3 regions of the Streptomyces sp. x-19 genome follow, and region 2 is predicted to be linked to each of the others. Evidence: riboswitches for the same ligand, from Rfam matches in the RefSeq annotation. Region 2 holds a riboswitch; each other region holds the start of a gene.
The links. Region 2 has a riboswitch for cobalamin ahead of ACLJT4_RS41125 (prenyltransferase/squalene oxidase repeat-containing protein). Riboswitches for the same ligand answer to the same signal wherever they lie in the genome.
Positions count from the first base shown of each region.

Region 1: it holds a riboswitch for cobalamin, as region 2 does, so the genes downstream of both, ACLJT4_RS38870 (CoA-acylating methylmalonate-semialdehyde dehydrogenase) here and ACLJT4_RS41125 (prenyltransferase/squalene oxidase repeat-containing protein) in region 2, are expected to answer to the same signal.
Region 3: it holds a riboswitch for cobalamin, as region 2 does, so the genes downstream of both, cobN (cobaltochelatase subunit CobN) here and ACLJT4_RS41125 (prenyltransferase/squalene oxidase repeat-containing protein) in region 2, are expected to answer to the same signal.

Region 1 covers NZ_JAJPWK010000035.1:28,998-38,942, forward strand. Annotated here, with positions in the region: gene ACLJT4_RS38845 (TetR family transcriptional regulator) at 1-80, opposite strand, end outside; gene ACLJT4_RS38850 (HAD family hydrolase) at 533-1,339, shown strand; gene ACLJT4_RS38855 (PaaX family transcriptional regulator C-terminal domain-containing protein) at 1,466-2,335, opposite strand; gene ACLJT4_RS38860 (AMP-binding protein) at 2,340-3,947, opposite strand; gene ACLJT4_RS38865 (acyl-CoA dehydrogenase family protein) at 4,138-5,283, shown strand; cobalamin riboswitch at 5,441-5,627, shown strand; gene ACLJT4_RS38870 (CoA-acylating methylmalonate-semialdehyde dehydrogenase) at 5,827-7,326, shown strand; gene ACLJT4_RS38875 (acyl-CoA dehydrogenase family protein) at 7,323-8,480, shown strand; gene ACLJT4_RS38880 (enoyl-CoA hydratase/isomerase family protein) at 8,477-9,562, shown strand; gene mmsB (3-hydroxyisobutyrate dehydrogenase) at 9,559-9,945, shown strand, end outside.
Region 2 covers NZ_JAJPWK010000051.1:3,554-13,498, reverse strand. Annotated here, with positions in the region: gene ACLJT4_RS41140 (ABC transporter ATP-binding protein) at 1-1,515, opposite strand, end outside; gene ACLJT4_RS41135 (CbiQ family ECF transporter T component) at 1,512-2,759, opposite strand; gene ACLJT4_RS41130 (SCO2322 family protein) at 2,756-3,427, opposite strand; gene ACLJT4_RS41125 (prenyltransferase/squalene oxidase repeat-containing protein) at 3,427-4,752, opposite strand; cobalamin riboswitch at 4,973-5,103, opposite strand; gene ACLJT4_RS41120 (MBL fold metallo-hydrolase) at 5,200-6,279, opposite strand; gene ACLJT4_RS41115 (aldehyde dehydrogenase) at 6,507-7,958, shown strand; gene ACLJT4_RS41110 (ferredoxin) at 7,958-8,191, shown strand; gene ACLJT4_RS41105 (TetR family transcriptional regulator) at 8,292-8,945, opposite strand; gene ACLJT4_RS41100 (glycosyltransferase family 4 protein) at 9,184-9,945, shown strand, end outside.
Region 3 covers NZ_JAJPWK010000002.1:44,246-54,190, forward strand. Annotated here, with positions in the region: gene ACLJT4_RS04550 (DUF4097 family beta strand repeat-containing protein) at 1-270, shown strand, start outside; gene ACLJT4_RS04555 (MFS transporter) at 390-1,661, shown strand; gene cobN (cobaltochelatase subunit CobN) at 1,743-5,345, opposite strand; cobalamin riboswitch at 5,378-5,530, opposite strand; gene cobG (precorrin-3B synthase) at 5,616-7,124, shown strand; gene ACLJT4_RS04570 (precorrin-8X methylmutase) at 7,121-7,753, shown strand; gene ACLJT4_RS04575 (precorrin-2 C(20)-methyltransferase) at 7,756-9,321, shown strand; gene ACLJT4_RS04580 (cobalt-precorrin-6A reductase) at 9,336-9,945, opposite strand, start outside.

The sequences.
Region 1 (9,945 bases), on a different contig from region 2:
ACCCCCTTCTCCAGGAAGGTCTCGGCGGCCGAGCGGATGAGCGCCTGACGGCTTTGGATGGCGCGATGCTGCGTGGGCACGGTGTCCGTCCCGTCTCTCGTACGACTGCAACGTGTTTGCAGTCTACAGAGAAAACCAACCATGCGGTTCGCTATGGCTGAGCGAAATGGCCGGAACCCCGCTGACCTGTCGGGAAGTGATCGCTCGGGCCGGTGGGACGGGGTCGTGCGCCGCCCGGCGCCTGGGGGCTATGTCCAGTGTGGTGGGCCTGGGGAGGCTTGTCGACCGTCAGGGAGGGGCTAAGGCACATTGACAAACAGCGCAGGCGGTTTTTAAATCTCCGAAGGCGGTAAACGGGACGATCCGTTCCGATGCCGCCGCCTCGACGGTCGCGTGCCGCCCTTGGACAGCGGTGCGCCTCGGCGAGACCGCCTCTGCCGCCACAGTCGTCGACCGCAGGCCCGCCCGACCAGCTGAGCCCGCACAGTCACCCGAGCCCCCGCACCCACGGAACCCGGAAAGGTCCCCCTCCATGCGCGTATCAATGGAAGTCGGCGAACGTCCTGTGAGAGGCGCGCGGAGCGCCGGCGGTGAGACCCTCAAGGCCGCCGTCTTCGATCTGGACGGCACCCTCGCCAACACCCTGCCCGCGATCAGCAAGCTGCTGGTCAAGGTGGCCGCGGAGCAGGGCTGTTCGGTGACGGCACGGCAGGCGGCCACGGCCATCGGCAAGCCCCCGGCCGCCGCGTTCGGGCGGCTGCTGGGCCGACCCGAGGACGACGGCCGGGTCCAGGCCGCCATCTCCCGCTACCGGGAACTGTTCGCCTACGAGGTCCTGTGCCAGGGGCCGCAGCTGCTGTACCCCGGAGTGACGGCCGGGCTGTCCGCGCTGCGCGCCCACGGCGTCGAACTCGCCGTGGCCACCTCCAAGACCACCCGCAGCGCCGAGGCCCTGCTCGACGTGATGGGCATCCGTGACCTGGTCGGTCCGGTTGTGGGCCAGGACATGGTGCGCCGCGGCAAGCCGCACCCGGAGATGGTGCTGCGCGCGGCCGGCCGGCTGGGGGTCCCGGCCTGGCAGAGCGCGTATGTGGGGGACACCGTGGGGGACATGCGGATGGCGGTCACCGCGCGCATGGAACCGGTCGCGGTCACCTACGGCAGCGGAACGTTCGGTGAACTCGCCGCGGTCGCCGGCACGCGGATGTGCAGCTCCTTCAAGGACGTGGTGTCGGTGATCGCCGCCGCCCGCCCGCGTCCGGCGGCGGCCGCCGCGGGGCCGGTCGTCCGGCCGCGCCGGGCCGCCGTCCCGGTGGGGGCGCAGCAGCGGCGACGCTGACGACGGGGGCACGGGGTGTGCCCGCGGCCCAGGGGGAACACCGGGGCCGCGGGCAGGAGGCGATGGCGCGGGACGTGCGAGGACGCGGGGCAACCTCCCGCCCGACCGGGGGGCGGGCGGGTCGGGTCAGCCGGCGTCCTGGGTGCGGGACGTCCCCGCCGTCGCCTCGTGCGCGTAACGGGCGCCCGCCGCGCGCAGTGTGTCGTGCAGTCGGCGGAACACCTCCGCCGCGCGGCCGCCCGGCCAGTCCTGGGGCAGGAGGGCGGGCGGAAGTCCGGGATCCGCGTAGGGCAGGCGGCGCCAGGCGTCCAGGGCGAGCAGATAGTCGCGGTAGGCGGCCTCGGGGGGAACGGCGCGGCGCCGGGTCCAGTGCTCCAGCACCGGTTCGTGCGCCGCCAGGAACGCGCGGTGCCGCGCGGCGAGGGCGTCCAGGTCCCACCAGCGGGCCACGGCCCGTGCGGTGGGCGTGAAACCGGCGTGGGCACCGGTGAACAGGTCGACGTAGGGGTCCAGTTGGAGCCGCTCCAGGGTGTGCCGGGTCTCCTCGTAGAGGTGTGCGGGGGCGATCCACACGCCGGGGGCGGCGGTGCCGAAGCCCAGGCCGGCCAGCCGGGAGCGCAGCAGGTGGCGCTTGTGGCGCTCCTCCTCGGGGACGGAGAAGACGGCCAGGACCCAGCCCGGCGGCGGCCCGGTCGGCCGCCCGAATATCCGGCGGTCGCCGTCCGCGAGCAGCTGGCGGCCCGCCTCCGACAGGCCGTACGCGGCGGCGCCCGCGGCGGTGCGCTCCGGGACCAGCAGCCCGCGGCGCTTGAGCCGGGAGACCGCGGACCGCACCGACGGCGGGTCCACGCCGAGCACGCCGAGCAGCCGGATCAGCGCGGCCACCGGCACCGGACCGGGCGCATCCGGGTGGTGGTGCGTGCCGCCGCGTCCGTAGGCCCCGTAGAAGGTGACGATCAGGGACCGCGGGGTGTGCTGGGCTTGCTCGTCGCTCACCGGGTCACTCTAGTTCGCGCGAGCGCAGCCGGAACCGCTGGAGTTTGCCGGTCGGGGTGCGCGGCAGCGCGGGGTGGAAGACCACCTCGCGCGGGCACTTGTAGGGCGCGATCTGCGTTTTGACGAAGGCCCGGAGCGCGGTGACCGTCTCCGGCCCGGGCGGTACGCCGTCCCGCAGCACCACGTGGGCGACGACCAGCTGACCGCGGTCCTCGTCGGGCCGGCCGACCACCGCCGCTTCGGTGACGTCCGGGTGCCGCAGCAGGGCGTCCTCCACCTCGGGGCCGGCGACGTTGTACCCGGCCGAGATGATCATGTCGTCCGCGCGGGCCACGTAGTGGAAGTAGCCGTCCCGGTCCCGTAGGTAGGTGTCGCCGGTGACGTTCCAGCCGTCGCGGACGTAGCCGGTCTGGCGGGGGTCGGCCAGGTAGCGGCAGCCGGTCGGGCCGCGGACCGCGAGCAGCCCCGGTTCGCCGTCCGGCACCGGGCGGCCGTCCGCGCCCACCACGCGCGCCTCGAAGCCGGGCACCGGCAGTCCCGTCGTCCCCGGCCGAATCGCGTCGTCGGCGGCGGACAGGAAGATGTGCAACAGCTCGGTGGCGCCGATCCCGTTGATGATCCGCAGGCCGGTCGCCTCGTGCCAGGCCCGCCACGTCGCGGCCGGCAGGTTCTCGCCGGCCGACACGCAGCGGCGCAGCGAGCCCAGGTCGTGCCCGGCGAGCTTGGGCAGCATCGCCCGGTAGGCGGTCGGCGCGGTGAACAGCACCGAGATCCGGTGCGCCGCGACGTCGGCGAGCATCCGCTCCGGCCCGTTCCAGTCGGCCAGGTACGTCGAGGCGCCGACCCGCAGCGGGAAGACCACCAGCCCGCCGAGCCCGAAGGTGAAGCCGAGCGGCGGACTGCCGGCGAACACGTCGTCCGGCCGCGGCCGCACCACCTGCGCGGAGAAGGTGTCCGCGATGGCCAGCACGTCGCGGTGGAAGTGCAGGCACCCTTTGGGGCGGCCGGTGGTGCCCGAGGTGAAGGCGATCAGCGCGACGTCGTCGGAGGCGGTCGGCACCGCTGCGTACGGCGCGCCGCCGGGCCGGGCGCACCGCGTCAGGTCGTCCGGGCCGTCCCCGCCGAACGGCGTGATGCGCAGCCCCGGGACGCCCGCCCGGACCAGGTCGCCGACCGCGCCCGCGTCGCACAGTGCGTGCCGGACCCGGGCGAGCCCGCAGATCGTGGCGAGTTCCTCCGGCCGGTGCGCCGCCAGGACGGTCACCGCCACCGCGCCGGCCTTCATGACCGCGAGCCAGCAGGCGGCCAGCCAGGGCGTGGTGGGGCCGCGCAGCAGCACCCGGTTGCCGGGCACGACGCCCAACGGGCCGGTGAGAGCGTGCGCGATCGCGTCGACGCGTTCTTGCAACTCCCCGTAGGACCACGCCCGGCCGTGCGCGTCGCGGACCGCGGGGCGGTCCGGGCCCAGCCGGGCGATGGTGCCGTCGAGGAGTTCCGCCCCGCAGTTCAACCGGTCCGGATAGCCCAGGTCGGTGAGGTGCGGCCACTGCTCGGGCGGGGGCAGCCGGTCGCGCGCGAAGGTGTCGGTGTGGGCCGAGGACCGTAGCTCCATGCGGGGTGCGCCCCCTTGGGCCGGGTGGCCGCCGCGCGGCCGGGGAGGGGTGGTGGTCGGGTGCGGGGACCGGGGAGGACTGCCGTACGGATCCTCGTCAGCGTAACGTCATCGTGACGGCAGTCAACAGACCGCGATATCCGGCCGCCGGGCCGTCGCCGTGCCCGGTCCGCTACCAGGGAGCCGCCTCGTGACCGCATTCGCACTGGGACCGGAGGAACAGCAATGGTGCGCCGAGCTGCGCGCCCGGACCGCCGAACGGCTGCGCCCCCTCGCGGAGCAGGGGCGAGGGGGCCGGATCAACCGGCCCCTGGTCGCCGCCCTCGGCGAACTGGGCCTGCTCGCCCGGCTCTTCCCCGACGGCGGCAGCCCCAGGGCGCTGGACCTGTGCCTGCTGCGCGAATCGCTGGCGCAGGAGTGCACGGAGGCGGAGACCGCGCTGGCGCTCCAAGGACTGGGCACCTGCCCGATCCTCCAGTCCGGGACGGACGCCCAACGGGCCCGCTGGCTACCGGAGGTGACGGCCGGCCGGGCCGTCGCGGCCTTCGCGCTGAGCGAGCCGGGCGCGGGCTCGGACGCCGCGGCGCTCGCCCTGACGGCCGCGCCCGACGGGCCCGGCCGTTGGCGGCTCACCGGTGAGAAGTGCTGGATCTCCAACGCCCCCGAGGCCGACTTCGCCACCGTCTTCGCCCGCACCGGCGGTGCCGACGGCGCCCGCGGCATCACCGCCTTCCTCGTCCCGGCCGACCGCCCGGGGCTGGGCGGCGAACCGTTGGACATGCTCAGCCCGCACCCCATCGGCACCCTGGTCTTCGACGGCACACCGGTGACCGACGCGGACGTGCTCGGTGACGTGGGCGGCGGGTTCGGGGTGGCGATGCGCACCCTGAACCTCTTCCGGCCGAGCGTGGGCGCCTTCGCGGTCGGCATGGCGCAGGCCGCGTTGGACGCCGCGCTGGCGCACGCCGGGACGCGCACCGCGTTCGGCGGGCCGCTCAGGGAACTCCAGTCCGTCGGCCACCGACTGGCCGAGATGGCCACCCGCGTGGAGGCCGCCCGCCTCCTGGTCTACGCCGCCGCGGCCGCCTACGACCGCGGCGCCCCGGACGTCGCCCGCCGCTCGGCCATGGCCAAGCTCCTGGCCACCGAGACCGCACAGGAGGTCGTCGACGCCGCCGTCCAGATCCACGGCGCCCGCGCGCTGCGCCGCGGCCACCTGTTGGAACACCTCTACCGCGAGGTCCGCGCACCCCGCATCTACGAGGGCGCCACGGAGGTCCAACGCTCGCTGATCGCCAAGGAGCTGTACCGCGAAGCCGGTCGCCAGCCGGTCTGAGAGACCGCTGCGCCCGAGGCCGCGCCGACCCCGACCGCCCCGCCGTCGCAGGCGCTCGCGCGGGGGCGGGGCGGTCGCGGCGGCTTTGCGGGTGTTGTTTCCCGGTGCGTCCGGTGTCGCCGCCGGCCGCCGAGGGTGGACTTACTAGGACGTCCAACTATATCGTCGTGACCAAGGCCCGCGGTGCAGGGAAGCCGGTGCGATTCCGGCGCGGTCCCGCCACTGTGACCGGGGAATGCGCTCCCCGAACGAGACCGGCCACTGACGGAGCAGTCCGTCGGGAAGGCCGGGGAGCGCGTGCTGATCCGGGAGTCAGGATACCGGCCGCGGGATGTTCCGTGTTGTCCACGAGGATGGAGCAGACACGCATGGCACCGGCACGCACCCGCGCCCCCGACCGGCGCATCCGACGGGTGCCGCGCACCGACCTCTGACGGTCACCCGGCCCTGCGCATCCCGCGCCGCCCGCACGCGCCGCCTTGCGACGACCGTGCCGGATCGGCGCGCCATCCCCGGATCTCACCTGACGGAGAGCAGGCATCCATGGTCCGTGAACTGGCACATCTCATCGGCGGCAAGCACACCCCGGGCACCTCGGGGACCTACGGCGACGTGCACGACCCCAACACCGGCGCCGTCCAGGCCCGCGTGCCGCTCGCCGGCCGCGCCGAGACCGAGGCGGCGATCACCGACGCCGCCGAGGCCCAGCGCGCGTGGGGCGAGTGGAACCCGCAGCGCCGCGCCCGGGTGCTGCTGAAGTTCCTCCAACTCGTCGAGGGGGAGCGGGAGTCGCTGGCCCGGCTGCTGTCGTCCGAGCACGGCAAGACCGTCGCCGACGCCCACGGCGACCTCCAGCGCGGCCTGGACGTGGTGGAGTTCGCCGCCGGCATCCCCCATCTGCTCAAGGGCGAGTTCACCGACAACGCCGGCACCGGCATCGACGTGCACTCCCTGCGCAGCCCCATCGGCGTCACCGCCGGCATCACCCCGTTCAACTTCCCCGCGATGATCCCGCTGTGGCAGGCCGCCCCCGCCCTGGCCTGCGGCAACTCCTTCATCCTCAAGCCCTCCGAACGCGCTCCCTCGGTGCCGCTGCGGCTCGCCGAACTGTTCCTGGAGGCGGGGCTGCCACCGGGCGTCCTCAACGTCGTCAACGGCGGCAAGGAAGCGGTCGACACCCTGCTCACCGACCCCAGGGTCGGGGCGCTGGGCTTCGTCGGCTCGACCCCGATCGCGGCGCACCTCTACGCCACCGCCGCCGCGCACGGCAAGCGGGCCCAGTGCTTCGGCGGCGCCAAGAACCACCTGGTCGTGATGCCGGACGCCGACCTCGACCAGGCCGTCGACGCCCTGATCGGCGCGGGCTACGGCTCGGCGGGGGAGCGCTGCATGGCGATCTCCGTGGCCGTCCCCGTCGGCGAGGCCACCGCCGACGCCCTGGTGGAGCGGCTCAAGGAACGCGTCGGGCGGCTGCGCATCGGCCGCAGCGACGACCCCGAGGCCGACTTCGGCCCGCTCGTCAGCCGCGAGGCCCTGGACCGGGTGCGCCGCTACGTCGACATCGGCGTCAACGAGGGCGCCGAACTGGTCGTGGACGGGCGCGGGTTCACCCTCCCCGGCCACGAGGACGGGTTCTTCGCGGGCGCCTCGCTCTTCGACCGCGTCGCCCCGCAGATGCGCGTCTACCGGGAGGAGATCTTCGGGCCCGTCCTGTGCGTCGTGCGGGCCGCGGACTACGAGGAGGCGCTACGGCTGCCCAGCGAGCACCCGTACGGCAACGGCGTGGCCATCTTCACGCGGGACGGGGACACCGCCCGCGACTTCACCCGCCGGGTGAACACCGGCATGATCGGCGTCAACGTCCCCATTCCGGTACCGGTGGCCTACCACACCTTCGGCGGCTGGAAGCGTTCGGGCTACGGCGACCTGGGCCAGCACGGGCCGGACGCGATCCGCTTCCACACCCGCACCAAGACCGTCACCTCGCGCTGGCCCTCCGGGACCAAGGAGGGCGCGAGCTTCACCCTCCCGACGATGGGATGAGCACCGTGCCCACCACCCTGCTCACCGAGGACCAACTCGCCCTCGTCGAAGCCACGTTGGACTTCACCCAGGACCACCTCGCCCCGCACGCCGTCGCCTGGGACCAGGCCAAGCACTTCCCCCTCGACGTGCTGCGCAAGGCCGCGGGCCTGGGCCTGGGCGGCATCTACGTGCGCGAGGAACACGGCGGCAGCGGCCTCGGCCGCACCGACGGGGTGCTGATCGTCGAGACCCTGGCGTCCGGCTGCCCGTCCATCGCCGGCTTCGTCTCGATCCACAACATGGTCGCCTGGCTGATCGACCACCACGGCGACGCCGCCCAACGCGAACGCTGGCTGCCGCGCCTGTGCGCCATGGAGGACCTGGGCAGCTACTGCCTGACCGAACCGGGCGCCGGCTCGGACGCCGCCGCCCTGCGCACCCGTGCGGTGCGCGACGGCGACCACTACGTCCTCACCGGCGTCAAGCAGTTCATCTCGGGCGCCGGCGCCTCCCAGACGTACCTCGTCATGGCGCGCACCGGCGACGACGGCGCGCGCGGCGTCTCCGCCTTCCTCGTCGACAAGGACGATGCCGGCCTGTCGTTCGGCCCCAACGAGAAGAAGATGGGCTGGAACGCCCAGCCGACCCGCCAGGTCATCCTCGACCGGGTGCGGCTGCCCGCCGACCGGCTGCTCGGCCACGAGGGCGAGGGCTTCCGCATCGCCATGAGCGGCTTGAACGGCGGCCGGCTCGGCATCGCCGCCTGCTCCCTCGGCGGCGCCCGCGCCGCACTGGACCGCAGCCTGGTCCACCTCGCCGACCGCGAGGCGTTCGGCGGGCGCCTGCTGGACGCGCAGGCACTGCAGTTCCGGCTCGCCGACATGGCGACCGAACTCACCGCCGCCCGCGCCCTGGTCCACCAGGCCGCCCAGGCCCTGGACCGCGGCGACCCACAGGCACCGCAACTCTGCGCGATGGCCAAGCGGTTCGCCACCGACACCGGCTACGCGGTCGCCGACCGGGCCCTGCAACTGCACGGCGGCTACGGCTACCTCAGCGACTACGGCATCGAAAAGATCGTCCGGGACCTGCGGGTCCACCAGATCCTGGAAGGAACCAACGAGATCATGCGCGTCATCGTCGCCCGCGGCCTGACGGAGGCACTGCGGTGACCGACTCCGACGACCCCGTCCTCCTGACCCGGGAGGGCCGCACCGCCCGCGTCACCCTCAACCGGCCCCGCGCCCTCAACGCCCTGACCCACCCCATGGTCGACCGCATCGACGCCGCCCTGACCGCCTGCGAGGCGGACCCCGCGGTGGCGGCCGTGGTCCTCACGGGCGCCGGGGAGCGCGGCCTGTGCGCCGGCGGTGACATCCGCGCCATCTACGAGGACGCCCGCGCGCGGGGCACCGCCTCGGCGGCCTTCTGGCGCGCCGAGTACCGGCTGAACGCCCGCATCGCGCGCTACCCGAAGCCCTACGTCGCCGTCATGGACGGGATCGTGATGGGCGGCGGGGTCGGCCTCTCCGCCCACGGCAACGTCCGCCTCGTCACCGAGCGCTCCCGGATCGCCATGCCCGAGACCGGCATCGGCTTCGTCCCGGACGTCGGCGGCACCTACCTGCTGGGACTGGCCCCCGGCGAACTCGGCACCCACCTCGCGCTCACCGGCACCACGATCGGCGCCGCCGACGCCCTGCTGTGCGGCCTCGCCGACCACTTCGTCCCGTCGGACCGGCTCGCCGACCTGCTCGCCGACCTCACCACCACCGACGTCTGGGACGCGCTGGAACGCCACGTGCGCCAGCCGCCGCCGGGCGAACTCGCCCGGGAGCGCGCCTGGATCGACTCCTGCTACCGCGCGGACACGGTGGAGGAGATCGTCGACCGGCTGCGCGCCCACCCCGCACCGGCGGCCGCGCGGGCCGCCGAGACCCTGTCCCGGAAGTCACCCACCGCCCTCAAGGTCACCCTCGCCGCCGTGCGCCGCGCCCGGCACCTCGGCCCCCTGGAACGCGTGCTGGAGCAGGAGTACCGGATCTCCTGCGCCGCCCTGTCCTCGCCCGACCTCATCGAGGGCATCCGGGCCCAGGTCATCGACAAGGACCGGACCCCGAAGTGGTCACCGGGCACGCTGGCCGAGGTCGGCGCGGCGGACGTGGAACGGTTCTTCGCCTCCCCCGAACCGCCCGGCCCCGACGCGCCCTTCGTCTCCGCCCCCCGCGCGACGGCACAGGAGGTGCCCTGGTGAACGACCCGACCCGCACCGTCGGCTTCATCGGCCTCGGCCACATGGGCGGACCCATGGCCGCCAACCTCGTCAAGGCCGGCCACCGCGTCATCGGATTCGACCTGGTGCCCGAACTCCTCGCCACCGCCACGGCGGCAGGGGTCGAGGCGGCCGGATCGGCCGCGGCGGCCGTGACCGCGGCGGACGTGGTGATCACCATGCTGCCCGCCGGCCGGCACGTCCTGGGCCTGTACCGGGACGACGGGCTGCTGGCCGCCGCCCGCCCCGGCACGCTGTTCGTCGACTGCTCCACCATCGACGTCGCCGACGCCCGCACCGCCCACGACGCCGCGGTCGCCGCCGGCATGCGCGCCCTGGACGCCCCCGTCTCCGGCGGCGTGCCC
Region 2 (9,945 bases):
CACGTCCTCGGTCGGGCCGTCGGCGACGACCTCCCCGTCCGCCAGGATCACCACCCGGTGCGCCAACTCCGCGGCCAGTTCCACGTCATGGGTGGCCAGCACGCACGCCTGCCCCTCGGCGGCCAGCCCCCGCACCACCTCGACCAACCGGGCCTTCGCCGCGTAGTCCAGCCCGCGGGTCGGCTCGTCCAGCAACAGCAGCGGCGGCCGCGCGGTCAACACCACCGCCAGGGCCAGCGCCAGCCGCTGCCCCTCGGACAGGTCCCGCGGATGCGCCGCGTCCCGCACCCCGGGCAGCAGCCGGGCCACCAACTCCCGGCAACGGCCGGCCGGCGCGGCCGCGTCCCGGTCCGCCGCGACGCACTCCGCCGCCACGGTGTCCGCGGACAGCAGGTCACGCGGCTCCTGCGGCACCAGCCCGACCCGGCGCACCAGGTCCCGCGGCCGGGTCCGGTGCGGGACGGCGCCACCGATCCGCACCGACCCCGCCGACGGCTGGTGCATGCCCACCAGCGTCCGCAGCAACGTCGACTTGCCGGCCCCGTTGCGGCCCATCAGCGCGACCGTCTCGCCCGGCCGGACCGTCAGCCCGACCCCGTGCAGCACCGGCGTCCGGTCCCGGTGGACGCCCAGCCCGGCGACCGTCGCCACCGGCTCCGCGTCCGCCGCCGGCGCCGGCCCGGGCGCCGGCGGGGCCATCGCCGACAGCCGCTCCCGCAGCGGGGCCGCCCTGCGACGGGCGTCGCGCACCGACAGCGGCAACGGCGACCAGCCGGCCAGCCGGCCGAGCTCGACCACCGGCGGCCGGACCGGGGACGCCGCCATCACGCCGGCCGGCTCACCCATCACCGGGGCCGCGCCGGGACCGGGCAGCAGGATCACCTGGTCCGCGTACTGCACCACCCGCTCCAGCCGGTGTTCGGCCATCAGCACCGTCGTCCCCAGGTCGTGGACCAGCCGTTGCAGCACCGCCAGCACCTCCTCCGCGGCCGCCGGGTCCAGCGCCGACGTCGGCTCGTCCAGCACCAGCACCTTCGGGTGCGCGGTCAGCACCGAACCGATCGCCACCCGCTGCATCTGTCCGCCGGACAACGTGCTGATCGCCCGGTCCCGCAGCTCGGCCAGGCCCAGCAGGTCCAGGGTCTCCTCGACCCGCCGGCGCATCACGTCCGGCGCCAGCCCCAACGACTCCATGCCGTAGGCCAACTCGTCCTCGACGGTGTCGGTGACGAAGTGCGCCATCGGGTCCTGGCCCACCGTGCCGACCACGTCGGCCAGTTCCCGCGGCGGATGGGTGCGGGTGTCCCGTCCGCCGACGGTCACCCGGCCGTGCAGGGTGCCGCCGGTGAAGTGCGGCACCAGCCCGCACACCGCGTTCAGCACGGTCGACTTGCCGACCCCGGACGGGCCGACGAGGAGGCACAACTCCCCCTCGGGCACGGTCAGGTCGACCCCCTGGACGGCCGGCGCGGCGGCGTCCGCGTAGGTGACCGAGACCTGCTCGAAGCGGATCACTGGGTGGGCTCCTTCATAGACGGATCGGGACCGGAACGCCGGCCGGACGCGGCGGAGGCGCCGGATGCGACGGACGCGACGGAGGGTGTGGAAGAGGCGGACGGGACGGAAGACGTGGACGCGGCGGACCCGGCGGAGCGGCCGGCCGACGCGCCGCCCCCGGCCCGCGCCGGCACCGGCGCCACGAACGCCGGCAGCAGCCCCACCACCACCGACAGCGCCGGCCACAGCGGCAGCACCGGCGCCGTCAACGGCACCGCCGGCGGATGCAGCGCCCCCGGCGCGTAGCCGTTCGCCGCGATCATCAACGCCGCCACGGCGATGCCCGACCCCGACACCAACCAGGCCCGCACCCCCCACGGCTCCGGCCGGTAGCGGGTCCGGACCGACCGGCGGCCCCCCAACCACAGCCCGGCCAGCGCCGCCGCCAGCCCGACCGCCAACAGTGGCAGCCCGTAACCGGCACCGGTGTCCCCCAGCAATCCGTACGAGCCCGCGCACACCCCGAGCAGGCCGCCCAGCGTCAGCACCGTCGTCAACCGGCGCACGGCCGTCGGCACCTGCGCCGTCCGGCCGTACCCCCGCGCGTCCATCGCCGCGGCCAGCGCCACCGACCGCTCCAGCGCCCCCTCCAGCACCGGCATCCCGACCTGGAGCAGCGCCTTCACCCCGCGGTCCGGACGGCCGCGCAACCGACGGGCCGCCCGCAGCCGCTGCACGTCCGCCACCAGGTTCGGCGCGAAGGTCATCGCGACCACCACCGCCACCCCCGCCTCGTAGAGCGCACCGGGCAGCGACTTGAGCAGCCGGGCCGGACTGGCGAGCGCGTTCGCCGCCCCGACGCAGATCAGCAAGGTGGCCAGCTTCAGCCCGTCGTACAGCGCGAAGACCATCCCCTCCGCGGTGACCCGGCCCCCGACCCGCACCCCCTTCGCCCAGTCGGGCAGCGGGAGTTCGGGCAGCGTCACCAAGGTGTGCGTCCCCGGGATCGGCGACCCCAGCACGAACGCGAACACCAACCGGATGCCCAGCACCACCAACCCGAGCTTGACGAAGGCCCCGTAGGACCGCGCCCACGGCGCCTCGGTGCGGCGCGCCGCCACCACGTAGCCGGCCACCCCCACCAGCAGCGCCAGCAGCAGCGGATTGGTGGTCCGCGACGCCGCCGTCGCCAGACCGAGCGCCCACACCCACCAGGCGCCGGCGTGCAGCGCGGTGCTGCGGGTGGCCCGCGGCGCGCTCATCCGCGTCGCCGGCGCGCCTGCCACACGCCGGCCGCGCCCAGCACCACCACGGCACCGATCCCGCCGACCAGACCGGCCGACGGGCCGCCGTCGTCGCCCTCGCCCGCGGCGCTCGTGCGGGGCGCCGCCGACGGCTCCGCGCCGCCCCCGGACACCTGCTCCGCGCAGCCCGACCGCGGATAGCCCGCGATCGCGCACAGCAGCGCGTTGGCGTCGTACCGCAGCGGCTTGGCGACCGCGGCCAGCGCCTCGCCCGCCGAGGCGTCCGCCGGCACCTGCGCGCAGGCCGTGCGGCCCGCCGGCGGGCGCTCCCCCGACGGCGCGTCCGCCGCGGTCCCGAAGTCGATCACCACGCCGACCCGTTTGGCACCGGAACGGGCCGGGGTCCGGTCGCAGAGCGCGGCGAAGTCGGGGGCGGTCCGCGGGCCGGCCGCCTTGGCGGAGTCCACGCTCACCGTGAAGCGGAACCCCACGACGGACCCGTCGGCCGGCCGCGCGGTACCGGGCCCCTCCGTGGCGTAAGCCCACGAAGCGGTGGCGCCGGCCGCGGCCGGCTTCCCGTCCCAGAACGACCAGTACCGGTACTGCTGTGCCTGCGCGGGCCCGGCGCCCAGACCGGTCACCACCCCCGCCGCCAGCAGCACCCCGGCGGTCCGCCGCGCCCGCATCACAGCCCGGTCTTGTTCTTGTTGCGGCCGCTGATCAGGAAGCCGACGCCGGCGCCGACGGCCAGCCCGACGCCGATCACCCACCACAGTCCGATGCCGCCGCCGTCGCCGTCCTTGGCATCGTCGGCGGCGGCCGGCGACGCGGCGCTGTTGCCGGCCGGCGCGGGGCCGGTGGCGTTGAGCGCGGCCACCAGGTCGGTGCCGCCGAAGGACCGCGGGTCGGTGCCGGTGGCGTGCGCGGCGAGGACCAGCTGGGCGTACGCGGCCGGGCCGTTCTGCTTCGCCCAGGCGGTGGCGTTCTTCTCCAGCCAGGCCAGCGGCTGCTGCGCGGCCGCACCGTGCCCACCGGCCGCCAGCGCGACCACCGTGTCCGCGGTGTTGCCCACGTCGGGCTGCTGCTCGGCACCCGGCATCGCGGACTTCAGGTGCTGTCCGTTCGCGTCGAGCTGCCCGACCAGCCAGCTGGCGCCGCCGTCCGCGACCGCCGCGCGGGCGTCCGCGCCGCGGCCCGCGGCGCCGCCCTTCGCGCAGTCCAGCGCCTTGACCGGCTGGCCCGCGTCCTTCCCGGCCGGTGCCACGACGAAGCCCTTGCCCAGCGCGCCGGTGATCGCGGCCGCGGTCGCGTCGGCGTTCGGCGCGGCGTTCTTCAGCTGGAAGGTGAACGCCCCGCGCTCGCCCTCCTTCGCGTCGCAGCCCAGCTGGAAGCCCAGCAGCGCGTCGTACGGCGACTTGCCGCCCTTCGCCGTCACCGACTCCGGCTTCTCGCCCGCCGCGGCGAGCGCCCCGATCACCACGGCCGTGGAGTTGGCGTCGCTCTCCGAGCCGCCCTGTCCGCCGGGCATCGAGCTCCAGCCGCCGTCCGGGTGCTGGACGGACTTCAGCCACCCCACGGCCTTCTGCACCGCGTCGCCGTGCCCGCCGAGCGCGGTCAGCGCCTGGATCGCGGCGGACGTCTGGTTGGTGTCCCGCAGCGTGCCGGCGCCGCACGCCGTACCGGGATCGGCCCGGAACGCGGCGAACGCCCCGTCGGCGCACTGCTGCCCGGCCAGCCAGTCCACGGCGGCCGTCGCCGGACGCACCCCGACGGTGTGCTGCGCCAGCAGCGCCAGCGACTGCCGCCACACGCCGTCGTACTGCGGGTCCTTGCCGCCGTACAGCCCCTTGGGGAGCTTCTGCTGCGGCGGGGCCGCCGGGCCGTCGGCGTACGCGGCGGGGGCCGCGGCACCGGCCAGCACGGCGGCGGTCGCCAGGGCGGCCAGCGCCGTGGCGGCGCGGCGCGGCCGGGGGGCGGCGGAGTGCGGCTGCGGCGCAGCCGTGGGGGCCATGCGGGCCATCGGGTGGGTGCCTCTCGGGTCGGTCGGGTCGCGGCGGGATGCGGAGCCGAGCCGCGCTCGGGCGACCGTCCGCCGCACCCCGGGGGTGCGGCGCGGTGGCACCGGGCTCGGTTCCGCATACCTCGACGGTGGCGCGCACCGGCCAGCCGCAGCAGCGGCATGGGGGTCCCCGGCCCGAGCGAAGCCGAGAGCGGGGAGGGTCCGGTGGCGGGAGCCTTGGTCGTGCCCCATCGGGTGCTCCGGCTTACAGGTCCGCGGGGCGGCCTGCTCACGGTTGCGGGTCAGTGCCGGATTTCCACCGGCTTCCCCCGATCGGGTACGGATGAAGTTGTCCCGCACACCTTAACGCCGGCGCCGACGGCGGTGGGGCGCGCATCGGAGCGCGACGGGAGCGCCCCCAGCGCGCCCGCCGCCCCGCACCCGCCCGCCGGGGCCCGGCTACACCGCCACGTACCGCACCGGCATCGAGCCGGCGACCGGCTCGACGTGCCCCCGTTTGACCAGGTGGCGCAGGTGGGCCTCGGCCTCGGAGACGGCGATGGTGCGGGAGCCGGCGGGGATCTCGGCCCAGGGGCGGTTCCACTGCATGGACGTGGCGAGCTGCCAGGCGGTGAGCGGTTCGCGCAGCAGCGTGCGGAGGTCGGTCAGCCGCTCCTCGTGGTGGGCGATCAGCTGCCGGACGCGCCCGGCCGCGTCCGGGAAGGCGTGCTGGTGGGCCGGCAGCACCTCGGCCGGTGCGAGGCGGGCGATGCGTTCGAGGGAGTCGAGGTAGTCGCCGAGCGGGTCGCCCCGGTCGAGCAGGTCGGGGGCGACGTCGTCGGGGTCCTCGTACAGGCCGATGTGCGGGGTGATGCCGGGCAGGAGGTGGTCGCCGGAGAAGAGCCGGCCGAAGCCGGTGGGGCGGGTCGTGGCGGGGGCGCCCTGCTGGGCGGGGTGGGTCTCCTCCAGGTGGAGGCAGACGTGGCCGGGGGTGTGACCCGGCGTCCAGATCGCCCGGACGCGGCGGCCGGCCAGGTCGAGGAGTTCGCCGGGCTCGATGGCCCGGTCCGGCAGGGCGGCCCGCCGTCCGGGCAGCTTGCGGCCGCGCCCGGCGGCGCGGGCGGCCCGCAGCGGCTCCAGGTGGTCGTCCGGCGCTCCGGCCGTGGTGAGTTTGACGAGCACGTAGTCGAGCCACTGCCCCGGTTCGGCCGCGCGGCTGCGCCGGACCACCGCGGCGTCCGCGGCGTGCATGGCGATCCACGCGCCGGAGGTCTCCCGCACCGTGGCGGAGAGCCCGTGGTGGTCGGGGTGGTGGTGGGTGATCACCACCCCGTGGACGTCGGCGGGGTCGAAGCCGCAGGCGGTGATGCCGGCGGTGAGGGTGTCCCAGGAGTCCGGGTCGTCCCAGCCGGTGTCGATCAGGACCGGTCCGCGGTCGGTCTCCAGGAGGTGGACGAGGGTGTGGCCGAGGGGGTTGTCCGGGATGGGGACGGCGATGCTCCACACCCCGCCCTTGTGGTCGATCACCTGCGGTGCCATGGCTACCGTCCCCTCCCGCGCCGTCGTCGCCTCAACTATAACTAGAACGAGTTCCAACAACAGGGCGACGGCCGTGCTGGAGAAGGGAGTTGGGATTCGGCGGTGGGCGTGGACTCCACCGGGTGGAACTGGTATCAGTTCTGCTGGAACCGCAATCCTGATGGACCGTCAGAAATCGTGGTCCGTCGGGAGCGCAATCCGTCGAGACCGTCGGGAGGCGGACAGCAATGGGCGACCTCGTCGAGCACGGAAAGCTCTACATAGGCGGTGAGTGGGTCGATCCGGCCGGACCGGACACGATCGAGGTCGTCTCGCCGCACACCGAACGGGTCATCGGCCGGGTCCCGCACGCCGCGCGGGCCGACGTCGACCGGGCGGTGGCCGCGGCCCGGGCGTCCTTCGCGTCCGGGGTGTGGGCCGATGCCCCGCTGGACGAGCGGATCGCGGTGGTGACCCGTATCAAGGACGCGTTCGCGGTGCGCAGCGAGGAGTTCGCGCGGGTCATCGGCGCGCAGAACGGGACGCCGGTCACCTCGGGCGTGATGGTGCAGTCGCTGGCCGCGATGATGGTGTGGGACGCGACGCTCACCGTGGCGCGGGAGTTCGCCTTCGAGGAGCGGCGGGCCGGGGCGTTGGGGCCGCTGTTGGTGCGCCGCGAGCCGGTGGGGGTGGTCGCGGCCGTCGTGCCCTGGAACGTCCCGCAGTTCACCGCCGCCGCCAAGCTCGCGCCGGCGCTGCTGGCCGGGTGCTCGGTGGTGCTGAAGGTCTCGCCGGAGACCCCGTTGGACGCGTACCTGCTCGCGGAGATCGCCTCGGAGGCCGGCGTGCCACCGGGGGTGCTGTCGATCCTGCCGGCCGACCGGGAGGTCAGCGAGTACCTGGTCGGGCACCCGGGCGTGGACAAGGTGTCGTTCACCGGCTCGGTGGCGGCCGGCAAGCGGGTCATGGAGGTCGCCGCCCGCAACCTCACCCGGGTGACGCTGGAGTTGGGCGGCAAGTCGGCGGCGGTGATCCTGCCGGACGCGGACCTGGACGCGGCGGTGGCCGGCATCGCGCCGTTCGCGTGGATGCTCAACGGCCAGGCGTGCGTGGCGCAGACCCGGATCCTCGCGCCGCGCAGCCGTTACGACGAGATCGCCGAGCGGTTCGCGGCGGCGGCGGGCGCGCTCGTCGTCGGCGACCCGCTGGACCCGGCCACGGAACTCGGACCGCTGGTCGCCCGCCGCCAGCAGCAACGCTCCCTGGACTACATCGCGTTGGGCCAGCAGGAAGGCGCCAAGGTGCTGGCCGGCGGCGGCCGCCCGAAGGGACAGTCGACCGGGTGGTACGTCGAGCCGACGCTCTTCGGAGAGGTCGACAACGGGATGCGGATCGCCCGGGAGGAGATCTTCGGCCCGGTCATCTGCCTGCTGCCGTACGGGGACGAGGCGGAGGCGGTGCGGATCGCCAACGACTCGGAGTACGGGCTGTCGGGCTCGGTGTGGACCGCGGACACCGACCGCGGCATCGACCTCGCGCGACGGGTGCGCACCGGGACGTACTCGGTGAACACCTTCAGCATCGACATGCTCGGTCCGTTCGGCGGCTACAAGAACTCCGGCATCGGCCGGGAGTTCGGGCCCGAGGGGTTCGCCGAGTACCTGGAGCACAAGATGATCCACCTGCCGGCGGGTGCCTGATGGCGGAGCGTTGGCAGGTGACGGTGGACCGGCGGGTCTGCATCGGTTCGGGACTGTGCGCCGGGACCGCACCGGAACGGTTCCGGCTGGACGCGGCGCGCCAGGCGCACCCCGTCGAGCCGGAGACGGAGGCCGCGGACGGCGTGCTGGCGGCGGCCGAGGGCTGCCCGGTGGAGGCCATCGCGATCACCGCGGCGGACAGCGGTGCGGCGGTCTTCCCACCGGACGAGTGAGCGGCGGGGCGGGGGAGTCGGGCCCGTAGGGGGCGGGGCGGCCCGGCCCGTAGGGGGCGGGTGGGCCCCTTGCGGGCCCGCTACCCGCGGGCGGGAGCGGTCATGCGGAGGGAGGTTGACGGCGGTGGGGCCGCACCGGGGTCGTGAGGTCGATCAGCCGGCAGACCGTCTCGATGTCGATCTTCACCTGGGCGATCGAGGCCCGCCCGGACAGCCAGGTGATCAGCGCCGAGTGCCAGGTGTGCTCGATGACCCGGACCGCGGAGAGCTGCTCGGGGGAGGGCGGACCGTCCAGCCCCATGGCGTCGAGGATGATCGCGGTGGTCAGCCGGGAGACGGTGTCCACCTCGGGGCTGACGGACCGGTCGGCGAAGGTCAGCGCCCGCACCATCGCGTCGGCCAGGTGCGGTTCGCGCTGCAGGGCGCGGAAGGCCCGCATCAGCGTCTGGGCGACCCGGGCGCCGGGGTCCTCCTCCGACGGGGGGCGCTTGCGCAGCGTCTCGTGCATGTGCTGGAGCTGGTCCTGCATGGTGGCGACCAGCAGGTGCACCTTGGAGGGGAAGTAGCGGTAGAGGGTGCCGAGCGCGACCCCGGAGGATTCGGCCACCTCGCGCATCTGGACCGCGTCGAACCCGCCGCGGCTGGCGAGCCTGGCGCTGGTGTGCAGGATGCGGCGGCGCCGGGCCTCCTGACGCTCGGTCAAGGGAGGACTCGCCGGAAGCGCCGGCCCGGCCGCCTTGGATTCCGTAGTCATGTATCCCATTCCGTGGCTTTCCGTCCGCGATGCGGTGCGTGCCGGTGGTGCGATCGGCACAGCATGGCAGGGCCCGTGCCGTGGCGCGAATCACCTGGTGTGGCTCTTTTCGCTCCGTTCCCGGCCGGTAGATTCGAAACTCGGTGAACTGATCAGTAGCTTTTCAGTTCTGAAACTTGTTCTAGATTACCGCCAGCGGTTACGCTCCGGCGAAAGTCCAGCGAGAAGGGGGCCGTGCGTGACCGCAGAGGCCGTCCAGGCAGCCGCGCCCCGCCCGGCGGAGACCCCCTCGGCCTCCGCCCCGACGGACGGTGAGCGTCCCCTGCGGATCGCCATGCTCACGTACAAGGGGAACCCGTTCTGCGGCGGTCAGGGCGTCTACGTCCGCCACCTCTCCCGCGAGTTGGCCCGCCTCGGCCACACCGTCGACGTCATCGGCGCCCAGCCCTACCCCGTCCTCGACGGCGTGGACCCCGCCCGGACGGGACCCGGGGCCGTGACGCTGACCGAACTGCCCAGCCTCGACCTCTACCGCCAGCCCGACCCGTTCCGCACCCCGGGCCGCGACGAGTTCCGCGACTGGATCGACGGCCTCGAAGTCGCCACGATGTGGACCGGCGGCTTCCCCGAACCGCTGACCTTCTCGCTGCGCGCCCGGCGCCACCTCGCCGCCCACCGCGGCCAGTTCGACGTCGTCCACGACAACCAGACCCTCGGCTACGGCCTGCTCGGCGGCCCGGACGCGCTCGGCGCCCCGCTCGTCACCACGATCCACCACCCCATCACCGTCGACCGACGGCTCGACCTGGCCGCCGCGCAGGGCTGGAAGCGCCGCGCCTCGGTCCGCCGCTGGTACGGCTTCACCCGGATGCAGAAGCGGGTGGCCCGGCGGCTGCCGTCGGTGCTGACCGTCTCCGGCTCCTCCCGCCAGGAGATCGTCGAGGACCTCGGCGTGCACCCCGGCCGGATCCACGTCGTCCCCATCGGCGCCGACACCGAC
Region 3 (9,945 bases), on a different contig from region 2:
ATCACCGGAAAGGGCCTGGCGGGCACCGGCATCAAGGCCGAGACCTCGAACGGAGAGGTCACGCTCACCGCGACGAAGCCGCAGGACGTCCGGGCGAAGACCTCCAACGGCGCGCTGTCGGTGACCGTGCCGGACGCCCCGTTCCGGGTGTCCGCGCAGACCTCCAACGGCGCGAAGCGGATCGCGGTGCGCAACGACCCGGCGGGCCGCTACCGGCTCGATCTGACCACCGGCAACGGGGAGATCCACGCCGGGACGACCAAGGGCTGAAGGCCCACCGGCCGGCGTCCCCGGCGGCGGAACCACCACGTCGGAAAGGCGCCGGACCGTCGGGCCGGCGGCTGCTGGACTGAGAGCACCGCAACCGGTCGCCTCTCAGGACGGACACCATGACGACCACCGGCAGCCCCCGCACCGCCCCCGCCCGACGCCCGCACCGGACCACGGCCCCACCGGACTCCGGGAGCCCGGCGCCCCCGGCGCCGGCCGGTCGGGCGCCGCTCAAGGGCCGGCTCGCCGTGCTGGCGGTGACCCTCGGCATCTTCACCATCGTCACCACCGAGATCCTGCCGATCGGCCTGCTTACCCGGATCGGGGCGGACTTCGGCGTCTCCGACGGCACCGCGGGGCTGATGATGACGCTTCCCGGGTTCCTCGCCGCCTGCGCGGCGCCGACGGTGACGGTGGCGACCGCCCGGTTCGACCGGCGGCTGATGCTCTGTGGCCTCGTCGCCCTGCTGGCCCTGGCGAACTTCACGGCCGCGGCCGCTCCGGTCTACTGGCTGGTGCTGCTGTCCCGGGTCCTGGTCGGCGTGGTCATCGGCGGGTTCTGGTCGATCGGGGTCGGGCTCGCCGAGCGACTGGTACCGGCGGCGTCGGCGGGCCGGGCCACCGCCGTGATCTTCTCCGCGGTGCCGCTGGGCTCGGTGATCGGGGTGCCCGCCGGAACCTTCCTCGGCGATCTGGCCGGCTGGCGCACCGCCTGCGCCGCGGTCGGCGGACTGGCGTTGGGGGTGTGGGTGTTGACCGCCCTGGTGCTGCCGCCGCTGCCGGCGGTGCGGGCCACCAGCCCGGCGTTGCTGCGCGCCACGCTGCGCGGGGTGCACACCCGGTTCGCGCTGCTGATGACGTTCCTGGTCGTGCTGGCGCACTTCGGCGCGTACACCTACGTGACGCCGTTCCTGGAACGGACCACGCATCTGACCACCGCCGCGACGGTGACGCTGTTCCTGCTGGTCTACGGCGTCGCCGGGGTCGTGGGGAACTTCGCCGGCGGTGCCGTGGTGGCCCGGCGTCCGCGCACCGTCTTCGGGACCGCAGCCGCGCTCCTGGCCCTGGCCACGCTGCTGCTGCCGGTCCTCGGTCGGGAACCGGTCGGTGCGCTGGCCCTGCTGGTGGTCTGGGGCGTCGCGTACGGCGCGGTGCCGGTCGCCTCGCAGACCTGGTTCGCCAAGGCGGCGCCCGGGGCGCCCGAGGCGGCCTCGGTGCTGTTCACCGCGTCGTTCCAGGCGACGCTGTCGCTCGGCGCGCTGGCCGGCGGGATGGTGGTGGACCGCACGTCCCCCGCGGTGGTGATGGTGCTGGGCGGGGCGACCGCGGTCCTGGTGGCCCTGGTCGCGTGGCTGCACTTCGCCAAGCGGCGTGCGTGGCCGGTGGGTTGAGGGGAGGGCCTCCGCGGAGCGGAGGGAGGCCGGGGCGGTGTTTCACGTGAAACACCGCCCCTCCGTCACGCCCCCGAGCTGTCAGTCCTCGCCCTCCAGCTCGCCCTCGGTCTCCAGGAACGCCTCGCGCAGCGCCGCCAGCGTCTCCGCGTCCGGCTTCTCCCACATGCCGCGGGACTCGGCCTCCAGGAGGCGCTCGGCGATTCCGTGCAGCGCCCAGGGGTTCGCCTCCTGGAGGAACGCGCGGTTCTCCGGGTCCAGGACGTAGGTCTGGGCGAGCTTGTCGTACATCCAGTCGGCGACGACCCCGGTCGTGGCGTCGTAGCCGAACAAGTAGTCCACGGTGGCGGCGAGTTCGAAGGCGCCCTTGTAGCCGTGGCGGCGCATCGCCTCGATCCAGCGGGGGTTGACGACCCGGGCCCGGAAGACCCGGGAGGTCTCCTCCACCAGCGTCCTGGTGCGGACCGTCTCGGGGCGGGTCGAGTCGCCGATGTACGCCTCGGGCGCCTTGCCCTTGAGCGCCTTGACGGTGGCGACCATTCCGCCGTGGTACTGGAAGTAGTCGTCGGAGTCGGCGATGTCGTGCTCGCGGGTGTCGGTGTTCTTGGCGGCCACCGCGATGCGCTTGTACGCCGTCTCCATCTCCTCCCGGGCCGGACGGCCCTCCAGCCCGCGCCCGTAGGCGTAGCCGCCCCAGACGGTGTAGACCTCGGCGAGGTCGGCGTCGGTGCGCCAGTCGCGGGAGTCGATGAGCTGGAGCAGGCCCGCGCCGTACGTGCCGGGACGGGAGCCGAAGATCCGGGTGGTGGCCCGGCGTTCGTCGCCGTGTGCGGCGAGGTCCGCCTGGGCGTGGGCCCGGACGAAGTTGCGGTCGACGGGCTCGTCGAGGCCGGCGGCGAGCCGCACCCCGTCGTCGAGCAGGCCGATGACGTGCGGGAACGCGTCCCGGAAGAATCCGCTGATGCGCAGGGTGACGTCGATCCGGGGGCGGCCCAGCTCGTCGAGTTCGACGGCCTCCAGACCGGTCACCCGGCGCGAGGCGTCGTCCCAGACGGGGCGGACGCCCAGCAGCGCGAGCGCCTCCGCCACGTCGTCGCCGGAGGTGCGCATCGCGCTGGTGCCCCACAGGGACAGGCCGACCGACTCCGGCCAGTCACCGTTGTCCTCGCGGTAGCGGGTCAGCAGCGAGTCGGCGAGCGCCTGCCCGGTCTCCCAGGCCAGCCGCGACGGGACGGCCTTGGGGTCGACGGAGTAGAAGTTGCGGCCGGTCGGCAGGACGTTGACCAGGCCGCGCAGCGGCGAGCCGGACGGACCGGCCGGAACGAACCCGCCGTTCAGGGCGTGCACCGCGTGGTCGACCTCGGCCGTGGTGCCGGCCAGTCGCGGGACGACCTGCCGGGCGGCGAAGTCGAGGACGTCCGCGACCGCGGTCGGGTGCCCCGCGGCGACCCGGGCCACCGCGGCCGGGTCCCACTCCGCGTCCTCCATGGCCTGGACCAGTCCGCGGGCGACCGCCTCGGCTTCGTCGGCGGCGGTGCGGGTCGCGGCCGACTCGTCCAGGCCGAGCGCCTCGCGCAGCCCGGGCAGCGCGGAGGTGCCACCCCAGATCTGCCGGGCGCGCAGGATCGCCAACACGAGGTTGACCCGGGCCTCGCCGACCGGGGCGGCGCCCAGGACGTGCAGGCCGTCGCGGATCTGCGCGTCCTTCACCTCGCAGAGCCAGCCGTCGACGTGCAGCAGGAAGTCGTCGAAGCCGTCGTCGTCCGGGCGTGCCTCCAGGCCCAGGTCGTGGTCGAGCTTGGCGGCCTGGATCAGGGTCCAGATCTGCGCGCGGATGGCGGGCAGCTTGGCCGGGTCCATCGAGGAGATCGCGGCGTACTCGTCGAGCAGTTGCTCAAGCCGGGCGATGTCACCGTAGGAGTCCGCGCGGGCCATCGGCGGCACGAGGTGGTCGACGAGCGTGGCGTGCACCCGGCGCTTGGCCTGGGTGCCCTCGCCCGGGTCGTTGACCAGGAACGGGTAGACGAGCGGCAGGTCGCCGAGCGCCGCGTCCGGACCGCAGGCGGCGGAGAGGCCGGCGTTCTTGCCGGGCAGCCACTCCAGGTTGCCGTGCTTGCCGAGGTGGACCATGGCGTCGGCGCCGAACCCGCCGTCGGCGGTGGGGGTGGCGATCCAGCGGTAGGCCGCCAAGTAGTGGTGCGAGGGCGGCAGATCGGGGTCGTGGTAGATCGCGATCGGGTTCTCGCCGAAACCGCGCGGCGGCTGGATCAGTATCAGCAGGTTGCCGCGGCGCAGCGCGGCCAGCACGATGTCGCCCTCGGGGTTGCGGCTGCGGTCGAGGAACATCTCGCCCGGCGGCGGGCCCCAGTGCTCCTCCACGGACTCCCGCAGTTCCTGCGGCAGGGTGCCGTACCAGCGGCGGTAGTCGGCGGCCGGGATGCGGACCGGATTGCGGGCCAACTGCTCCTCGGTCAGCCACTCCTGGTCGTGGCCGCCGGCCTCGATGAGGGCGTAGATCAGCTCGTCGCCGTCGCCGGACGCCAGGCCGGGCACCGGCTCGGTACCGAAGTCGTAGCCCTCGGCCTCCAGACGGCGCAGCAGCGCGACGGCGCTCGCCGGGGTGTCCAGACCGACCGCGTTGCCGATCCGGGAGTGCTTGGTGGGGTACGCCGACAGCACCAGCGCCAGCCGCTTCTCGGCGGCCGGGATGTGGCGCAGCCGGGCGTGCCGGACGGCGATCCCGGCGACCCGGGCGGCCCGCTCGGCGTCGGCGACGTACACCGGCAGCCCGTCCTCGTCGATCTCCTTGAACGAGAACGGCACGGTGATCAGGCGCCCGTCGAACTCCGGCACGGCGATCTGCGAGGCGGCGTCGAGCGGGGAGAGGCCCTCGTCGTTCTCCTCCCAGGCGGCGCGCGCCCCGGTCAGGCAGAGCGCCTGCAGGATCGGCACGTCCAGGGCGGTCAGCGCGCCGGCGTCCCAGGATTCGTCGTCGCCGCCCGCGGAGGCTTCGGCGGGCTTGGTGCCGCCCGCGGCCAGCACGGTGGTGACGATGACGTCGGCGGCGCGCAGTTCCTCGATCAGCTCCGGCTCGGGGGCCCGCAGCGAGGCGACGTACAGCGGCAGCGGGCGACCGCCGGCCCGCTCGACCTGGTCGCACAGGTCGTGGATGAAGCGGGTGTTGCCGCTCATGTGGTGGGCGCGGTAGTAGAGCACCGCCACGGTCGGGCCGGTCGCCTCCGACGCCGGACGCTCCAGCGGGCCCCAGGACGGGGCGGCCGCGGGCGGCTCGAAGCCGTGGCCGCTGAGCAGAACGGTGTCGCTGAGGAAGCAGGCCAGCTGGGAGAGGTTGGCCGGACCGCCGTGCGCGAGGTAGGCGTGCGCCTCGGCCGCGATGCCGACCGGGACCGTGGACGCCTCCATGAGCTGGGCGTCGGGGGCCTGTTCGCCGGTGAGCACGACGACCGGGCGGTGCTGGCCCGCGGCCAGCAGCACGTCCAGGCCGTCCTGCCAGGCGCGGATGCCGCCGAGCAGCCGGACGACGACGAGGTCGGTGCCCTCAAGGAGCCCGGGGAGTTCGGCGACGTCGAGGCGGGCGGGGTTGGCGAGCCGGTACGGCACGGGACCCGTGGCCGCCCGGGCGCTGAGCAGATCGGTGTCGGACGTCGACAGCAGCAGGATCACGGCGCAGCCCTTCCTCGGGGTGTCCACGCCCCGGGTGGTCGTATGGACGGCGGGAGTTCCTGGCTCACCCGGCGGTGGCCGGGTTCACAGTGGCGGGACCGCGCCGGATTCTCACCGGGCTTCCTCCCTTGGCGCCGTCGCTGGCGTCCGGCGGGTCAGCCGACCCGCCGACCTGCATAGTAAGGGCTGCGGCCGCACCGCGGGAGCGGGCCTTTCTCAGCCGCCCTCCACGCCCCCCTCGCCACGGTTCCGGGCGAAACCGACGTAGGTATGCTCGCCGCCATGCCGCCCTCCCCCGCACCACGCCCCGACCGGGCCGAACCACCCGTTCGGGACCGCGGTGACGCCTGCCCGGGAGCGCTGCGGCTGCACTCCGCCGCCGACGGGAACCTGGCCCGAGTGCGGCTCCCCGCAGGGGACTTGACGGTCCGCCAGGCCACCGCCCTGGCGGACGCCGCGGAACGCCTCGGCGACGGGCACCTCTCGCTCACCTCCCGCGGCAACGTCGAACTGCGCGGCCTGCCCGACGACGGCGGCCGGCACCTCGCCGACCTCCTCGCCGACGCCGGGCTGCTGCCGTCCGTACGCCATGAGCGGATCCGCAACGTACTGGCCTCGCCGCTGGCCGGACTGGACCGGCACACCCCCTCCGACGTGCGGTTGTGGGCCCGCAGCCTGGACGCGCTGCTGTGTGCGAGCGACGCCGCGACGGGGCTTTCGGGCCGCTTCCTGTTCGTCCTCGACGACGGTCGGGGCGACGTGGCGGGCCTGGGCGGCGATGTGACCTTGCTCGCAGAATCCGGTCGACAGGCCCCACCGGCCGCCGGGTACGCGCCGGGCGCCGCGTCCGGGTGGGGAGCACTGCTCCGGGTCGGCGACGACCGGGCTGCACTGCGGATCGCGGCGGACGCCGCCCCGCGGGCGGCCCTGACGGCCGCCGAGGTCTTCCTGGCCGCCGCCGCGGAGCGCGGCAGCGGCGCCTGGCGCGTCCGTGAGCTCCCCACCGCAGGAGCGCTGACCGCCCAGGAGGTGCAGCGTGCGCTGCGGGCCGCGGGCATCGCCGCGGAGCACGTGGAACATCCGGCCGCCCCCGTCCCGGGGTCGGCCGCGCACTACGCCGACGCCACCGCCCCCGGCCCGGTCGAGGGGCCCGACGGTCGCCGTGCGCTGGCCGTCCTGGCTCCGCTCGGCCGGCTGACCGCGGCCCAGTGGCGGCTGCTGACCGCGACCGCCGCCGCGGACGGCGACGGCGAACTGCGCCTCACGCCCTGGCGCGGTGTCGTCGTCCCCGGCCTGGCCGCCGCACCGGCGCACCGGCGGCTGCGCGAGTTCGCCGCCGCCGGCCTGATCACCGACCCGACATCCCCCTGGCGCCGGGTCACCGCCTGCACCGGCCTGCCCGGCTGCGCCAAGTCCCTCACCGACGTGCGGAGCGATGCGGCGGGCGTGCTCGCCGGGGGCGAAACGGTTCCGGCGGACGGTTCGGGTGCGCCCGTCGGACTGCCCGTGCACTGGTCGGGCTGCGAGCGGCGGTGCGGCCATCCGCACGGTGCCTGGGTCGACGTGCTGGCGACGCCCGACGGCTATCGGACCATCGCGATGCCTCCCAACTCCCTTGCCCGACCGCCGGTTTCACGTGAAACAGCCGGGCCGGGCACCGTTTCACGTGAAACGCCCCGGCCGGGCGTCGTTTCACGTGAAACGCCGAGCGCATCCGCCGCCCCTCCGGCTGCCCCGCTCTCCTCCACCCCTCAACCCACCACCCCGAGGCCCCAGTGACCGCGTTCGACTACGAAAAGGACGGGGCGGCCATCTACCGCCAGTCCTTCGCCACCATCCGCGCCGAGGCGGATCTCTCCGCACTGCCCGCCGACGTCAGCCGGGTCGCCGTTCGGATGATCCACGCCTGCGGCATGGTCGATCTCGTCCGCGATCTGGCCTTCACCCCGGGCGTCGTGGCCAGTGCGCGCGCCGCGCTGCGGGCCGGTGCGCCGATCCTGTGCGACGCCACGATGGTCGCCAGCGGGGTGACCCGCAAGCGGCTGCCGGCGGACAACGAGGTGCTGTGCACCCTCGGCGACCCGTCGGTCCCGGAACTCGCCGCGCGGATGGGCACCACGCGCAGCGCTGCCGCCCTCGAACTGTGGCGGGACCGGATGGAGGGCGCCGTGGTCGCCTTCGGCAACGCGCCCACCGCGCTCTTCCGGTTCCTCGAAATGATCGAGGAGGGGGCGCCCCGCCCCGCCGCCGTCCTCGGCATCCCGGTCGGCTTCATAGGCGCGGCCGAATCCAAGGACGCGCTGATCGACCATCCGTCGAAGCTGGATCACATCGTGGTGCGCGGGCGGCGCGGCGGCAGTGCCATGGCCGCGGCCGCGATCAACGCCCTGGCGAGCGAGGAAGAGTAGGCGTGAGCGAGCAGCAGGCGAGCAGCGGCACGACGGACCCGGCGGCCGCGCAGTCCCCGGAGCGGTCCACCGGCCACCTCTACGGCGTCGGCCTCGGCCCCGGCGACCCGTCCCTGATGACCGTGCGGGCGGTGGAGGTCATCGCCCGGGCCGACGTGGTGGCCTACCACAGCGCCCGGCACGGCCGGTCGATCGCGCGCTCCATCGCAGCGCAGCACATCCGCCCGGACCACATCGAGGAAGCCCTGGTCTATCCGGTCACCACCGAGTCGACCGACCATCCCGGCGGCTACCGCGGGGCCCTGGACGAGTTCTACGAAGCGGCGGCGGCGCGCCTCGCGGCCCACCTGGACGCCGGCCGCACCGTCGCGGTGATCTCCGAGGGCGACCCGTTCTTCTACGGCTCCTACCAGCACATGCACAAGCGGCTGGCCCACCGCTACCCGACCGAGGTCATCCCCGGCGTCACCTCCATCAGTGCCGCCGCGGCCCGCCTGGGCACCCCGCTCACCGAGGCCGACGAGGTGCTGACCGTCCTGCCCGGCACCCTGCCCGAGGAGGAGCTGACGGCGCGTCTGAGCGCCACCGACTCCGCCGTCGTGATGAAGCTCGGGCGCACCTTCCCCGGTGTCCGTCGTGCACTGGAGCGCTCCGGCCGGCTCACCGAGGCCCGCTACGTCGAACGCGCCACCATGGCCGGGGAGCGCACCGGCGCGTTCTCCGACGTCGATGCCGACTCCGTGCCGTACTTCTCGGTCGCGGTGGTGCCCAGCCGCATCGCCACCGCCGCGCAGCAGCCGGAGCCGGTGGCCGCGGACCGCGGTGAGGTGGTCGTGGTCGGCACCGGCCCGGCCGGCCCGCGCTGGCTCACCCCGGAGTCCCGCGGCGCCCTCGCCGCCGCCGACGACCTCGTCGGCTACACCACGTACCTGGACCGCGTCCCGGTGCGCCCCGGCCAGCACCGGCACCCCTCGGACAACAAGGTCGAGTCGGAACGCGCCGAATTCGCCCTGGACCTGGCCCGCCGCGGCCGCCGGGTGGCCGTGGTCTCCGGCGGCGACCCGGGCATCTTCGCCATGGCCACAGCGGTCCTGGAAGTGGCGTCGGAGGAGCCCTACCGCTCCGTTCCGGTGCGCGTGCTGCCGGGCGTCACGGCCGCCAACGCCGCCGCCGCCCGCGCCGGCGCCCCCTTGGGCCACGACTACGCGGTGCTCTCGCTCTCCGATCGCCTCAAGCCCTGGGAGGTGATCGCCGAACGGTTGCGTGCGGCGGCCTCCGCCGACCTGGCGCTGGCGCTCTACAACCCCGGTTCCCGCAGCCGCACCTGGCAGGTGGCGAAGGCCCGGGACGTCCTGCTGGAGCACCGCGCGCCGGACACCCCGGTCATCCTCGCCCGCGACATAGGCGGCCCCGAGGAATCGCTCCGCACCGTGCGGCTCACCGACCTCGACCCCGCCCAGGTCGACATGCGCACCATCCTGCTCGTCGGCTCGTCCCAGACCCAGCGGGTCCGGCGCGGGGACGACTCGGAGGTGGTCTGGACGCCGCGCAGGTACCCCGAGCGCTGACCGCCCGCGCGGCGTCAGCCGAGGAGCGTGCGCACCCAGTCCACCGCCGCGCCCGGCTCGGCGGCCACCGGCACGCCCTCCGGGACCGGCGGTCGCCGGACGACCACCACCGGCACCCCGGCCTCCCGTGCGGCCGCCAGCTTCGGGGCGGTCGCCGCGGCGCCGCTGTCCTTCGTCACCAGCACGTCGATGCGGTGCCGGCGGAGCAGTTCCCGTTCGCCTTCGAGGGTGAACGGGCCGCGGTCCAGGACGGTCGTCATCCGGGGCGGGTGCGGGGGCTCGGGGGCATCCACCGAGCGGACCAGGAACCACGGGTCCGTGAGGTGGGCGAAGTGGGCGAGGCCCATTCGGCCGGTGGTGAGGAAAACCCGGTCACCGAGGGTGGGCAGGACGGCGGCGGCCTCCGTGAGGGAGCGGACCGGGTGCCAGACGTCCCCGGGCTGCGCGTCCCAACCGGGGCGGCGAAGGGCCAGCAGGGGAACATGGGCGGTGGCGGCGGCCTGGGCCGCGTTGAAACTGATCGTGTCGGCGAAAGGATGGGTGGCGTCGATGAGCGCGTCCACCGCGTGCTCGCGCAACCAGCGGGCGAGGCCCTCCGGGCCGCCGAACCCACCGATGCGCACG